DNA from 4 places in the Geodermatophilus sp. SMS 5-13 genome. Region 4 is predicted to be linked to each of the others. Evidence: predicted binding sites of a transcription regulator. Region 4 holds the regulator's gene; each other region holds the start of a gene.

Region 1 (3,723 bases), 1.4 Mb from region 4:
TGCCCGCCGCGTGAGCGGCAACTGCAGCCAGCACCAGCGCGACGTCGCCACGGCCGTGAAGAACAGCCGTGAGATGGCCCTGCTGCCCTACACCTCCACGGCGCGCTGACCATGAGCACGATGAAGCTGATCCTGACGCAGGAGGTCACCGGTCTCGGGACCTCCGGCGACACCGTCGAGGTCAAGGGCGGCTACGGCCGCAACTACCTCCTGCCGCGCGGGCTGGCCATCAAGGCCACCCGGGGCGCCGAGAAGCAGATCGACTCCCTCCGCCGGGCGCGCGCCGCCCGTGAGGTGCGCTCGAACGAGGAGGCCCAGGCCGTGGCCGGCCAGCTGGCGAACCTGAAGGTCCGCGTGCCTGCGCGGGCCGGTGCCGAGGGCCGTCTGTTCGGTCGCGTGACCACCGCCGACGTCGCCGCTGCCGTCTCGGCCGCCGGCGGCCCGGAGCTCGACCGTCGCCGGATCGAGCTGCCCAGCAGCATCAAGACCACGGGCCAGCACACCGTCACCGTGCGGGTGCACCCGGAGGTCACCACCCAGCTGGTCATCGAGGTCGTCCCCAGCTGAGGTAGTCAGCACCGCCCGCGAGGGGCGTCGGACTGCGGTCCGGCGCCCCTCGCGGCGTTCCGGGCCGCTAGCCGACGGCCGTGGCCTCGATCTCGACCATCAGCTCGGGGAAGGCGAGCCGGGTGACGCCGACCAGCGTGCTCGTGAGCGTGCCGCCGGCGGCCTCGAAGCGCTTGGTCATGCCCTCTCGGGCGCCCAGCATCGCGTCGACGTCGGTGGTGAAGACGTTGATGCGGACGACGTTGCCGAGCGTCATGCCGGCCTGGCGCACCACGGTCTCGATGTTGTCGACGGCGAGAGCGGTCTGGGCGGGCAGGTCGCCGATGTGCTGCGGGGAACCGTCGGCCGCGGTGGCAGCCTGCCCGGAGAGGACCAGGACGCGGCTCGCGCCCTCCACCAGCTCGGCCTGGTTGAAGCCGAAGGCCAGCGACCACGGCCACGGGTTCACGGGGGTACGGCCGCCGTTCCCGACACGGCGTCGGCAGCCGCGCTCCGCGGTCCTCGCGGTCCCATCCGTGGGCGGCCGGGGCCTGTGGACAGTGGGGCGGATGGGCACCGACGGACGGCATCCGCGACACGCCGGGGGACGACGCGCGGAGTTTTTCCGGCTTTCTCCCGTCCACAGCCCGTGCAAGGCATACGCCCAGGTGACAGGCGGGGATACGGGCAGCGACGCGCATGTGTCCCCGCGGCGATCCACATGTCGACAAGCGTCCATCCACCGACTTGTCCACAAGTTGTGCAGAACGACGTCCCCATCGGTGTTGGACGGGTCCGTCCGCTCTTCCTAACGTCGTCCTCGCTCCGCCGGACGCGCGAACTGTCGCTGCCCGGCGGTAGAACTGACCCGAACACACGTTCGAGTCGTGCGTATCGCGTCCTGGTGCTTCCCCCACCAGACCCCGGCCGGCGGCCGGGGTCTGTTCGCGGGTGCGCAGGTGAGTGGATGGAGGGGTTCGGCGTGGCAGTCGCCGACGAGTTCAGCAGGCCCGCACCGACGGCGCCCGAGTACGACCGGCAGCCGCCGCAGGACGTCGCGGCCGAGCAGTCGGTGCTCGGCGGCATGCTGCTGAGCAAGGACGCGATCGCCGACGTCGTCGAGGTCCTGCACGGCAACGACTTCTACCGGCCGGCCCACCAGGTCATCTTCGACTGCATCCTCGACCTCTACGGCCGCGGTGAGCCGGCCGACGCCATCACCGTGGCCGCCGAGCTCAACCGGACCGACCAGCTGTCGAAGATGGGCGGCGCGGTCTACCTGCACACGCTGATCCAGTCGACGCCGACCGCGGCCAACGCCGGCTACTACGCCGCGATCGTGGCCGAGCAGGCGGTGCTCCGGCGCCTGGTCGAGGCCGGCACTCGCGTGGTCCAGCTCGGCTATGGCGCGGCCGGCGGCCGGGGCGACGTCGACGACATCGTCGACCGCGCCCAGCAGGAGATCTACGACGTCACCGAGAAGCGGATGTCCGAGGACTACTCGCGCCTCGAGGACATCCTGCAGCCGACGATGGACGAGCTCGACGCCATCGCCTCGCGCGGCGGCGTCAGCCGCGGCGTCCCCACCGGCATCCGCGACCTGGACGAGCTCACCAACGGTCTGCAGGCAGGCCAGATGATCGTCATCGCGGCCCGTCCCGGTGTGGGCAAGGCGCTGGCCCTCGACACCCCCATCGCGACGCCGTCCGGCTGGACGACCATGGGCGAGCTCCGGGTCGGCGACCGTGTCATGGGCTCCGACGGCTGTCCGACGACCGTCGTGGCCGCCACCGACGTGCTGACCGACCGGCCCTGCTACGAGGTGCACTTCTCCGACGGCTCGGTCATCGTTGCCGACGCCGAGCACCAGTGGCTCACCGAGACCCTTGCCGGTGACCGCGCCGTCCGGACGACGGCGCAGATCGCGGGCTCGCTGCGGAGCGGTTCACGGGCGAATCACGCGGTGGCCAACACTGCGCCGCTGACGCTGCCCGAGGTCCAGTTGCCGCTGTCCCCCTACGCCCTCGGGATCTGGCTCGGCCATGGGGCATTGCGCAGCTCCGACCCGGAGATCACCGCGTTCCTCGAGGCGGAGCTGCCCGAGAATCTGGACGTCGCGGCCCAGCTCGGCGCCCTGGGTCTGCTCAAGTGCCCGCACATCCCGCCCGCCTACCTTCGGTCGTCGGCCCGGCAGCGCCGCGAGCTTCTCGCCGGCCTCCTGGACAGCTCCGCGACGGTCAGCCCGGCCGGTGACATCCGGCTGATGGTCACCAGCCGTCGGCTGGCGCAGGACGTGCGAGAACTGGTTCACGGTCTCGGCCATCAGCTGCCGGAGGCGGCCGAAGCCGGTCACACGCTGGCCTTCGCCACCGACGACGACGTCTTCCGGGTCGAGAGCAAGCAGCTCCTGCACAAGGAGGCGCGCGTCCGCTCGGTCTCTCCGCAACGGGTCCGTTTCATCACCGACGTGAAGCCGATCGCCGGCGTGCCGGTGCGCTGCATCCAGGTGGCTGCCGAGGACCACCTGTTCCTGGCTGGCCGCAGCTTCATCCCGACGCACAACTCGACGCTGGGCCTCGACATCGCCCGCTCGGCGGCGATCAAGAGCCACCAGGCGACCTGCATCTTCTCGCTGGAGATGAGCAAGCACGAGATCACGATGCGTCTGCTCTCGGCCGAGGCGAAGGTGCCGCTGCACCACATGCGCGCCGGCACGCTGTCCGACGAGGACTGGTCCAAGCTGGCCCGCCGCATGGGCGAGGTCGCCGATGCGCCGCTCTACATCGACGACTCGCCGAACATGACGATGATGGAGATCCGAGCGAAGGCCCGGCGGCTCAAGCAGCGCAACGACCTCAAGCTCGTGGTCATCGACTATCTGCAGCTGATGACGTCCGGGAAAAGGGTTGAAAGCCGGCAGCAGGAAGTGTCGGAATTCTCCCGGGCGCTCAAGCTCCTGGCGAAGGAACTCGAGGTTCCGGTGATCGCGATGAGCCAGCTCAACCGTGGCTCCGAGCAGCGGCAAGACAAGAAGCCGATGCTTTCTGACCTTCGCGAATCGGGTTCGATCGAACAAGATGCGGATATGGTCATGATGATTCACCGCGAGGACATGTACGAGAAGGAATCGCCGCGAGCCGGCGAGGCGGACATCATGCTCGTGAAGCACCGGAATGG
Region 2 (3,723 bases), 540 kb from region 4:
GGGTGCAGGCCGGCCGGTCGCAGCGCGCGGCGCGGCGCAGGGACGGCAGGTCGGTCAGGCAGACCAGCGCCCCGGTCGGGGCGTCGACCAGGGCCAGCCGCGGGCGGTCGGCCAGGCCGCCGCCGGCGGTGCGGCCCAGCAGGCCGGCCACCGCCCGGCGGTCGGCGGCGGCCGCGGCGCACAGCGCGCCCAGGGCGTCGGTGGCGGCGCTGACCCGGCCGGCCGGGCCGGTCCGCCACGCGGCCTCGTCGGCGGCATCGGCCCGCTCCGCGGTGCGCACCAGCCGGCGGGCGTGGGCGACGGCGAGCCGGGCGTCGCGCAGCGCCCGGGAGGCGTCCTCGACCGCCCGGTCCGCGGTCGCCCACCAGCCGCCGCCCGGCGACGGGGTCATCGACGACGGGGCGGCCGGTGCGCTGTTGGCCGGCGGCGGGGCGGGGGCGTCGTTCGGCCAGCCGTCCCCGTGCGGGTCGGGATCGGGATGCAGGCCCGCCAGGAACTCCGCCCACCACCGCTCGGCGGCCTCGGTGACGGCGCGTTGCTCCGCGGCCCAGCCGGCGGCGGCGGCCCGCGCCGCGGCGGCGAGGACCTCCGCCTCGCCCGGCGGCTCGGGATCGTCGAATGCACCGGCGTTCAGCCGGCCTTCCCACCCGGCCCAGTACTGCGCCTCGAGCCGGCGCAGCCAGCGCCGCTGCCCCGGCGTCAGCAACGGATCCTCGGCCAGGTCGGCCGGCGCGATGCCGTCGGGCAGGCCCTCGATCGGCTCCACCGCCCCCTCGGCGTCGAGCTCCTCGTCGACGTCGTCGAGGTCGTCGAGGTCGTCGAAGTCGGGGGCGGCGTCCTCGTCGACGTCGTCGGGAAAGTCGTCGTCGTAGTCGGGGTCGGCGTCCTCGTCGTAGTCCTCCTCGCCGACGAGGTCGGAGGCACGGTCCTCGGTGGTTCCCGCGCCGCCGGCCGCTGCCTGCACGGCCAGGCGGAGGTACTCGGCGCGGGCGGCCGCACCGAGCGGGCTGCCGGTGATCAGCCGCAGCAGCGCCCGCGCCGCCTCGGCCGACACCTGGACGCCGTCGACCTCGACCGGGCCGTCACCGCCGAGCAGGGACTGCAGCCCGGCGACCACGGTGAGGGTGACCTGCAGCGGCAACACCGTGCGGCCGGGGCGCAGCACCAGGTCCTGAAGGCAGTCCCACATCTTCATCGCCCGCGACCGGGCCGCCGCACCCGGCTCGTCCTCCACCGCATCCGCGTACGCCCCCAGCGCGGCGAGGAACACCGTCATCTCGACCTCGGTGCCGACCACGCCCAGCCCGGCCAGGCCCTCCCCGCGCTCGCGCTGCCGGAACACCCCCCGGCCCCGTAGCGCCCGCAGCGCCTTCTGCGCCTCGTCCCGGGCGTCGCGCTTGGCCACCAGCCGGCGGGCCTTGTCGGCCAGCTGCGCCGGGGTGGTGATCGTCCGCTGTTCGGCGCGGGCGGCCACCCAGCGCAGCAGCTCCGCCTCGACCTCCCCGCGCAGGGCGTCGTCCCGGATCGGAGCGACCTGCTCCAGCATCGGCCACCGGTGCTCGACGGTGAGCAGTCCGCCCTCCAGCGCCGCCAGCGTGCCCGGCAGCCGCTGCACCAGGGTCAGCGACTCCTCCAGCACCTTCTCCGCACGGATCTGGCTACAGGTGAGGGCGATGGAGACCTCCTGCGCGCTCCACTCGCTGGTCTGCGTGAGGATCTCCGGCCGCGCCGCCCACCGCGCCGCGCTCATCGCCCCCGGCTCACCCTGCGCCCGATCCGCCTCCGGGGAGCGGGACAGCGCGAACTCGGCCAGCGCCCGCGCCCGCCCCGCGAACCAGCGGGCCAGCTCCCGGTCCGCGGCCTGCGCCAGCCCCAGCGGACCGGCGGCCAACCCGGTCTGCGGCGCGAACCCCGGCCACCCCGACGACGACGCCACGGCCGCGGCCACCGCCGCCCGCTGCCGCGCCCGGCGGGCCGCCACCGCGGGTACCACTCCCGACCTGCCGAGGCCGGGAACGTCGTCGTTCATGCCCTCGATCATATGTTCGAACAGCACACTTCGGCAACCGCTGTGGAGGAGCGAACGCGCAAGTCAACGGCCTGTGGACAACTTCCGGCAGGACACGATCCGGATGGCAGGCTCGACCTGTGACGCCGCCCCAGGACACCCGCCTCACCCCGCTCGACGGCTTCCCGTTCCACCGGCAGACCTACGACGGGCAGCAGCTGCCGAACGGCCTCCCCCGCCTCGGGCGACCCCATGCGAGTTGGGTGATGGGGCGCTCGGCACGCTGGCACACGGTCGAAGGCCGGAACGCGTCGATGGGGAACCCTCGGGCTCAGGCGTTCCGACAGGCGACCGGCGGCCTGATGCTGCTGCACACCCCCAGGCCGCTCATGTCCGAGCCTTCGCTCGGCTCGGTGGTCACCCTCGCTGTGCGGCTCGTGCGCCTGGCGGTGCGCGCCTGGGTCCGGCGCGGTGAGGATTGACCGGGTCGAGAGCACCGTCCGGGCCGGGGACGCGTCCCGGGCCCGGACGGTGCTCAGCTGGCCTTCTTGCGGGCCCGCTTCTTCGGTGCCGCCGCGGCGGCGACGGCGTCCGGATCGAGGTGCAGGGCGAGGTAGCGGCCGGTGTGGCTCTCGGGCACGGTGGCGACGAACTCGGGCGGCCCCTCGGCGACGACCGTGCCGCCGCGGAACCCGCCCTCCGGCCCCATGTCGATGATCCAGTCGGCGCTCTTGATGACGTCGAGGTTGTGCTCGATGACGACGACCGAGTTGCCCTTGTCGACCAGGCCCTGCAGCACCAGCAGCAGCTTGCGGATGTCCTCGAAGTGCAGTCCGGTGGTCGGCTCGTCCAGCACGTAGATCGTCCGGCCGGTGGACCGCTTCTGCAGCTCGCTGGCCAGCTTCACCCGCTGCGCCTCACCGCCGGAGAGGGTCGGCGCCGGCTGGCCGAGCCGGACGTACCCGAGGCCGACGTCGGCCAGCGTCTTCAGGTGCCGCGCGATCGGCGGGATGGCCGCGAAGAACTCCGCGGCCTCCTCGATCGGCATGTCGAGGACCTCGGCGATCGTCTTGCCCTTGTAGTGCACCTCGAGCGTCTCCCGGTTGTACCGGGCGCCCTTGCACACCTCGCAGGGGACGTAGACGTCCGGCAGGAAGTTCATCTCGATCTTGATCGTGCCGTCACCGGAGCACGCCTCGCAGCGGCCGCCCTTGACGTTGAACGAGAACCGGCCGGGCAGGTAGCCGCGCATCTTCGCCTCGGAGGTCTGGGCGAAGAGCTTGCGGACGTGGTCGTACACGCCGGTGTAGGTCGCCGGGTTCGACCGCGGGGTGCGGCCGATCGGCGACTGGTCGACGTGCACCACCTTGTCGAGCTGCTCGAGCCCGGTGATCGTCCGGTGCCGCCCCGCCACGAGCCGCGCGCGGTTGAGCTGGTTGGCCAGCGTCGTGTAGAGGATGTCGTTGACCAGCGTCGACTTGCCCGACCCGGAGACGCCGGTGACCGCCACGAAGCAGCCCAGCGGGAACGTGACGTCGACGCCCTTGAGGTTGTGCTCCCGGGCGCCCTTGACCACCAGCTCGCGGCCCGGCTCCGGCTCGCGCCGCTTCGTCGGGACGGTGATCTCCTTGCGCCCCGACAGGTAGGCGCCGGTGAGCGACGACTCGGAGGCCAGCAGGTCCTCGACGGTGCCGCTGACGACGATCTCGCCGCCG
Region 3 (3,723 bases), 2.0 Mb from region 4:
CCAGCTCGTGCAGGTGCGACCCGGCGGCGGCGCCGACCGCCCGCTGCAGGGTGCGGGCGGGCACGTGCGCGAGGTCGCCGACGGTGCGCAGCCCGAGCCGCAGCAACTGCTCCTCGGTCTTGGGCCCCACGCCCCACAGCGCGCCGACCGGCAGCGGGTGCAGGAAGTCCATGACCTCGGCCGGGCGGACGACGAGCAGCCCGTCGGGCTTGCTGTGGGTGGAGGCGAGCTTGGCCACGAACTTGGTCGGCGCCACCCCGACCGAGCAGGTGATCCCCTGCTCGTCGTAGACGCGGGCACGGAGGTACTCGCCGATCTCGGCGGCGTCGCCCAGCCGCCGCCCGGCGCCGGCGACGTCGAGGAACGCCTCGTCCAGGGAGAGCGGCTCCACCAGCGGGGTGATCGACCGGAACAGCGCCATGACCGACCGGGACACCTCGGCGTAGAGCGCCATGTCCCCCGGCAGCACCGTCGCGGTCGGGCACAGCCGCAGCGCCCGCGCGGTGGGCATCGCGGCGTGCACGCCGTAGCGGCGGGCCTCGTAGGTGGCCGAGGTGACCACGCCGCGGTTGCCCGCGCCGCCGACGATGACCGGCGTCCCGGCGAGCTCGGGGTGCCGGCGGACCTCGACGCTGGCGAAGAAGGCGTCCATGTCGACGTGCAGGACGGTGCACCCCTCGGCGCGCCCCAGCATGCCCACCTCCACTTCATCGAACACGTGTTCGAGAAGGATAGAGGGTGGGAGGGCGGATCGGCGCGCTGCGACCCGCCGCCTCAGACCAGCCCCTCGGCCGCGGCGACCGAGGCGGCCCGGGCGTCGTCGGCCGCCACCCAGCAGTCGAGCAGGAAGTCCGGCTCCTCGTGCGCCGCCGCGCGCGGCCAGGCCAGGCCGGCCCGGAGCGCCGCGTGGACGGCGTCCCCTCCTTGCGGGTAGTCGGCGACCCCGTGGCGCCAGTGCACGGCCAGCAGCGTCCCGCCGGGGCGGACGGCGTCGCGGGCGGCCACGACGGCGGCCCGGAGGTCGTCGTCGTCCAGGTAGTACAGGACCTCCGACAGGACCAGCAGGTCGCACGGCGGCAGCGGGTCCACCGGGAACCGGCGCCGCTCCACCGTCACCTGGCCCAGGCCCTCGGTCCGCGCGCGAGCCGCCGCGACGGCGGCCGCGCTGACGTCCCAGCCGGTCAGCCGGTCGCAGCGGGATGCGAGCAGCGCGGTCAGCTCCCCCACCGAGCAGCCCACCTCGACCGCGTCGGGATAGCGCCGGCGGGGCAGCACCGCCGCGGTCACGGCGTACTTGCGCCGCTCGTACCAGCGGCTGCGCATCGACCAGGGATCGTCCGAGGCCGCGTACAGGCCGTCGAAGTACGAGTCCGGCAGGCTCACCGAGCCCCCTCCTCCCGCAGCAGGGCCCCGAACGCGGCGACGTCCCGCTCGGCGTGGTGCTGGCGCAGGTAGACGCCGAGGTCGGCGACCCGGGCGGCGTGCGCCGGGTCGCGGGCGAGCGGTCCGGCGCCGAGCGCGTGGCCGACCGTGGCGAGGACCTGCTCGGCCGCACCCGCCACGACGGCGCGCACGAGCAGCGCCCGCCGCCGGGCCGCCGGCAGGTCGTGCGGATCGGCGTCGACCTGCGCGGCAGCGGTGTCCAGCACCGCCCCGGCCGCGCCGAGGGCGACCTCGCAGGTCCCGCGGGCCAGGTCGTGCAGCACGTCGGGGGCGCCCGCCCGGGACAGCGCCCGTGCCACGCCGAGCGCACCGCCGAGCCAGACCGCGGCCACTCCCGCTCCGCCGTGCCAGAAGCCGGGCCGCTCGACGTAGCCGCCCGGCGGCCCGACCGGCACCGCCGGGACGGCGGCGAAACCCACGTCCGCGGTGTCGCTGGCCCGCATCCCCTGCGCAGCCCACGTCGACGGCTCGACGCTCACGCCCGGACCGGTCAGCTCGACGAGGAACAGCCGGGGCCCGTCGTCGGCCTCCGCCGTCACCAGCGCGGCGGTGAGCACGGAGGCGCCCGAGCACCACGCCTTGCGGCCGTCGACGCACCACCCGGCCGGCGCCCGACGGGCACGCAGCCGGGCGTCCGGCGGTTCCGCCGCCCACACGCCGAGCCGGCTGCCGGGACCGGGGGTCGGGCCGCCGAGCTCGCCGAGGATCGCCGCTGCGTCGGCGTGGCCCTCCAGCAGCCGCGCCAGCGACAGGTTCTGCGCCCCCAGGCAGGTCAGCTGCCGCCAGCGCTCGCGGGTCGCGCCGCCGCCCGGGACCGGCACCGCCCACCCCTCGCCGAGCAGGGAGGTGACGGCCGCGGCGACCGTCGCGGGCCCGGCATCGGGCGCACAGACCACGCCGGCGGGACGCACGCGGGGGCGGCTACCCGCCGGCCGCCCCCAGCAACCTCGTTGCACGCAACCGAACAGGTGTGAGCACTGGTCGGGTGCGGTAGGAAGACGCGCAACGGGCGCCTGACCGGGGCGGCCGGTGAACGAGAGGGCGGAGGAGCACATGGCGCTCGACGACGACGACATGACCAGCACGGAGGGGCCCGCCGACGGCGGCGCGTCCGGCACTCCGGGCCAGCACGACGGCGGCGCGGACGGCGGAGCCGACGGCGGCGCGGGCCGTGACGGCGGCGCCGATGGCGGCGCCGATGGCGGCGCGGACGGCGGCGCCGATGGCGGCGCCGATGGCGGCGCGGACGGCGGAGCCGATGGCGGCGCGGACGGCGGCGCCGATGGCGGCGCGGACGGCGGCGCCGATGGTGGCGCCGACGGTGGCGCGGACGGTGGCGCCTGAGCGACGACCTCACCTCCCGGGGCCGGACGGGGCAGCACGCCCGTCCGGCCCTGTGGCGGTGCACGCACACCGACCCGGACGCGTTCGCCCGGGAGCACTGGTCCCGGCGCCCGCTGCTCGCCCGCGCCGAGGACACCGGTGAGTCCTTCGCCGACCTGCTCACCCTCGACGACGTCGACGAGCTGCTGACCCGCCGCGGGCTGCGCACGCCGTTCCTGCGGATCGCCAAGGACGGCGCGGTCGTCGACGCGAAGCGGTTCACCACCTCGGGCGGCGCCGGCGCCGAGATCGCCGACCAGGTCTCCTCCGACGCGGTGTTGCGGCTGTTCGCCGAGGGCAGCACCGTCGTCCTGCAGGGGCTGCACCGGCTGTGGCCGCCGCTGATCGAGTTCGCCGACCAACTCGCCGCCGACCTCGGCCACCCGACGCAGGTCAACGCCTACCTCACGCCGCCGTCCTCGCGCGGGTTCAGCCCGCACTACGACGTCCACGACGTCTTCGTGCTGCAGTTCGCCGGCGAGAAGCGCTGGCGGATCCTCGAGCCGGTGCTGGCCGACCCGCTGCGCACCCAGCCGTGGAACGACCGGGCCGCCGACGTGGCCGCGGCCGCGGAGCACGAGCCGGTGATCGACACCGTGCTGCGGCCCGGCGACGCCCTCTACCTGCCCCGCGGCTACCTGCACTCGGCGACGGCCCTCGGCGCGATCAGCGGCCACCTGACCGTCGGCGTCCACGCGGTGACCCGCTGGGCGGCCGCGGAGTCGGCGCTGGACCTGGTGCGCACCCTCGCCGCCGACGATCCCGAGCTGCGCCGCTCGCTGCCGCTGGGGCTGGACCTCGCCGATCCGTCGTCGGCGACCGACGACGTCGCGACCGTGCTCGCCGCCCTCCAGGACTGGCTCGGCCGGGTGGACCCCGCGGAGGTGGCCGACCGGC
Region 4 (3,723 bases):
CGCCGGGAACTCGGCGGTCTCACCGACGACGCGCGAGTCGGCGCGCCTCCGGCCGGCCGGATGCACCGCTCGGCTGGCGGCGTCCTCACGGACGGCGGGCAGCCCGCGGGCGCCGGGCAGCTCGCGCACCTGCGGGACAGGGCGCACGCCGGGCGCCGCGGGTCGGCCACGGCGTGCCGGACCGGTGGCCGAGACGTCGGCGAGGCGCAGGCTCCGCGTGGCCGCCGGGTCCTCCGCCGGGGCAACCGCGGGCTCCGGGGCGACGGACAGGTGCGGCTCGGGCAGTCGCAGACTGCTCAGGTCGGTCCAACTGGACTCTTCGACCCCGCCGACGGTCAGGCGCACCCAGACCTGGCAGGCGCCGCCGGCGTCGTGCCGCCAGCCGAGCAGCGATCCGGGCAGCCACTCCCCCGCCGAGTACACCTCGACGTCCTGCGGCTGACTGGTGAACACCGCTGCACGACTCTCCATGACGCCTGACACGCGACGACGGTAAGCGGTGGAGTCAGTACGCAGCGTGAAGGCGCGGGTACTGAGGGTTGACGAAGTCGGCGTCCCGATGTTGTCGGAGTCTTCGCGGGCCGGCCGGGCACCGACAAGCGACCGCTCTCGCCATCGGGCACTCACGGCAGCTGCAGCACCTGACCCGGCACCACGTCCGCGCCGTCGATCCCGTTGAGCTGCTGGATCTCGTACACCACCGCGCGCACGTCGTCGCCCGCGTCGGCGACGGCGGCCGCGATCGACCACAGCGTGTCACCCGGCTCGACCACCACCGTGCTCACCCCGGCGAGACGCAGATCGCCGCCCGCGCCACCGGCGACCAGCGGTCCGAGCCAGGAGCCGACGGCAACCGCCGCCGCCAGGCCGAGGGCGACCAGCAGCCGGCGGGCGCGCGGGGTGAGGCGCAGCGGAGCAGCCGGCGTGCGGGATGGCGTGGCGCAGCCGCCCCGGACCGGGCGGCCGGCCGCCGCGGGGCGCCCGGCCGGCGCCGAGGACGCCGGACGGGCCGGCGGGGCGAGGGGGGAGGGCGAGCGGCCCACCCGCTCGCCGGGCCGGACCGACCGGCCCGCCCGCGCGGGCCGCCCCGTCTCCAGCGGACGATCACCCGAGACGGACCGGAGCGAGGGCCGCCACGGCGCCTGCACCGCCTCGTCGAAGTCCAGGACTGCCTGCTGCACGCTTCCCACGACACTCTCCTCCCGCCGATCCCGACACCGCGTCGTTCTCGAACGCGTGTTCGATTCGAACGCCCGTGCGAATGTCTACCGGACGCGGCCGACAGAAGCGACCCGACCCGTCGCGACTCGAACGTGTGTTTGAAAAATCCGAGCGGCGGCGCTACCGTCTGCCACCAAGGACGGACGGCGCGATCCGGCGACTGGGCCGGCGGCGAGGAGGAGACGTGGCGGGCACGAGGGGGACGTCCGGCGGTCGCCGGTCGACCGGTGACGGCGCGGGCACGACCGGCCGGCGCCGTGCGGCGGAGACGGCGGGCACGACGACGGACGACGCACCGGCCGCCGTGCGGTCCTTCCCGGACCGCGGCGAGGCCGGCGACGGCCTCACGCAGCGGCAGCGGCGGGTGCTCGAGGTCATCCGCGACTCGATCGAGCGGCGGGGCTATCCGCCCTCGGTGCGCGAGATCGGTGAGGCCGTCGGGCTGTCCTCGGCCTCGTCGGTGGCGCACCAGCTCTCGGTGCTGCAGAAGAAGGGCTGGCTTCGCCGCGACCCCAACCGGCCGCGCGCCCTCGACGTGCGGCTGCCGGGCGAGCACGGCCCGACCGCGCTGCCCGTGGCCGAGGAGACCGGCACCGCCGCGCCGACCTATGTGCCGCTCGTCGGCCGGATCGCGGCCGGCGGCCCGGTCCTCGCCGAGCAGGCGGTGGAGGACGTGTTCCCCCTCCCCCGCGAGCTCGTCGGCGAGGGGACGCTGTTCATGCTCAAGGTCGCCGGTGACTCGATGGTGGAGGCGGCGATCTGCGACGGCGACTGGGTCGTGGTGCGGCAGCAGCCCACCGCCGAGAACGGCGAGATCGTCGCGGCCATGATCGACGGCGAGGCGACGGTGAAGACCTACAAGCGCCGCGACGGGCACGTGTGGCTGCTGCCGCACAACCCGGCGTACGAGCCGATCCCGGGCGACGACGCGACGATCCTGGGCCGGGTCGTCAGCGTCCTGCGCCGGGTCTGAGCCGCGACGGCGCGGGGCTCAGACGGTCCCGCGCCGTCGGATCAGCAGGCCGCCCAGCCAGACCACCACGGTGGCCACGGCGGCGGCGATGAGGCCCGCGGTGAACGCGGGCGGGCCCGATGCGGCGTCGGCCTCGGCGGAGCCCTGCGCCGCGGCGGCGACCGGCGCCGGCTGCGCCGTGACCGGCACGAGGGTCACGTCGCCGGGAAGTCCCTCGCCGGCGACCACCAGCTGCCGGTCGTCGGTGCTGAAGCTGATCGCCTCACCCTGCGGGGCCGGGGGCAGCGCGACCCGCACGGGGGCGGCGCCCAGGGCGCCGGCCACGTCGGAGCCGGACAGCGGCCACACGTAGGCGTCGGTGTAGGTGCGCAGCGCGAGCAGCGTGCCATCGCGCGACACCGCTCCCCCGGTGGCCATCAGCTGGCCGGCGCGGCCCACCGGCCCACCGTCCGTGCCGGTGAGCGTGAAGTTGACCGAGGCCACTCTCTCCAGCGCCACCGCGCCCCCGTCGACCAGCGCGGCGGTGGGCCGGTAGACGCCACTGGCCCCGAGGATCTCCTTGGTGACGAGGTACGGCGTCCCGTCCGGGGCCAGCAGCAGCGACTCGGCGTCGTGCGGCCCGTCGGGATAGCTCATGCGGAACACCCCGGTCGACCCGTCCAGGCGCAGGGCGAGGAGGGCGACCGTGGGCCGATTGGTCCGGTTGTCCCCGACGTCGGCCAGCCACACGGTGCCGTCGGCTCCGACCGCGAGGTCCTCGGGGTCGTAGGGATCGACCGGCGCGGAGTGGACCTCGACGATCTGGCAGGCCGTGTCGAGCACGTAGACGTTCAGCTCCACGCCGCCGTCGTTGATGGCCACCATGCGATCGCCCAGCACGACCAGGCCGGACAGCTCCGGGAGCCGGGGATCGGTCACCTGGCACAGGGGATGCGGGGCGGTGGCGTCCGCCGCCGCGGCGGCCGGGACGGCGCCGGCGACCACGAACGCCGTTGCCAGGGCTACTGCCGCCGGCAACAGGTGCGCCCGCACGCGACTAGGCGGACCGCCGGCCAGCTCGGGCACGTACCCAGCGTGACAGAACGGACGCGTCCAGTGCGTGCACCACGCCCAACAGCAGGATGCCCACGGCGCCGCCGACGACCGCGTCGGTGACCCAGTGGAAGTCCAGGGCCACCATCGCCAGGCCCGCGGCCACCGGCCCGAGGATCGACAGCCACCGGAACGCCCGCTGCACCGGCGCGGGCAGGCCGAACTCGACCGCCTGCCAGCGGGCCACGCCCCACATCAGCACGGCGTTCGCCACGTGCCCCGAGGGGTAGGAAGCGCCGTCCCGGTGGAAGAACGACCCCGGATAGGACGGCGCGGTCCGCCCGGCGCCGTACTTGAAGCCGTACACGACCGCTGTGAGCAGGGCCAGGGCGACGAGGACGCGCAGCAGCGGCACCAGCGTCCGGCGCCGCCAGCCGAGGTAGCCGACCAGCGCCGCCAGCACGATCAGGATGAAACCGCGCCCGCCGAGCTGGGTG

The links. The regulator LexA, encoded in region 4, represses DNA repair genes until DNA is damaged. The targets are predictions, from matches to a motif close to TCGAACANNTGTTCGA.
Region 1: dnaB (replicative DNA helicase) is a predicted target of LexA. The motif match lies at 1,415-1,430, and genes of this name have one in related genera.
Region 2: AB3388_RS18105 (HNH endonuclease signature motif containing protein) is a predicted target of LexA. The motif match lies at 2,034-2,049, and genes of this name have one in related genera.
Region 3: AB3388_RS11345 (BatC protein) is a predicted target of LexA. The motif match lies at 2,404-2,419, and genes of this name have one in related genera.

Annotation. Positions count from the first base shown of each region.
Region 1 is NZ_CP165729.1:5,646,213-5,649,935, reverse strand. It holds gene rpsR (30S ribosomal protein S18) at 1-109, shown strand, start outside; gene rplI (50S ribosomal protein L9) at 121-567, shown strand; gene AB3388_RS27385 (RidA family protein) at 635-1,015, opposite strand; gene dnaB (replicative DNA helicase) at 1,514-3,723, shown strand, end outside.
Region 2 is NZ_CP165729.1:3,745,170-3,748,892, forward strand. It holds gene AB3388_RS18105 (HNH endonuclease signature motif containing protein) at 1-2,029, opposite strand, end outside; gene AB3388_RS18110 (hypothetical protein) at 2,149-2,490, shown strand; gene uvrA (excinuclease ABC subunit UvrA) at 2,544-3,723, opposite strand, start outside.
Region 3 is NZ_CP165729.1:2,313,291-2,317,013, reverse strand. It holds gene dinB (DNA polymerase IV) at 1-718, opposite strand, end outside; gene AB3388_RS11355 (SAM-dependent methyltransferase) at 775-1,383, opposite strand; gene AB3388_RS11350 (acyl-CoA dehydrogenase family protein) at 1,380-2,354, opposite strand; gene AB3388_RS11345 (BatC protein) at 2,497-2,787, shown strand; gene AB3388_RS11340 (cupin domain-containing protein) at 3,102-3,723, shown strand, end outside.
Region 4 is NZ_CP165729.1:4,285,112-4,288,834, forward strand. It holds gene AB3388_RS20710 (hypothetical protein) at 1-483, opposite strand, end outside; gene AB3388_RS20715 (LysM peptidoglycan-binding domain-containing protein) at 624-1,190, opposite strand; gene lexA (transcriptional repressor LexA) at 1,406-2,194, shown strand; gene AB3388_RS20725 (NHL repeat-containing protein) at 2,213-3,226, opposite strand; gene AB3388_RS20730 (phosphatase PAP2 family protein) at 3,231-3,723, opposite strand, start outside.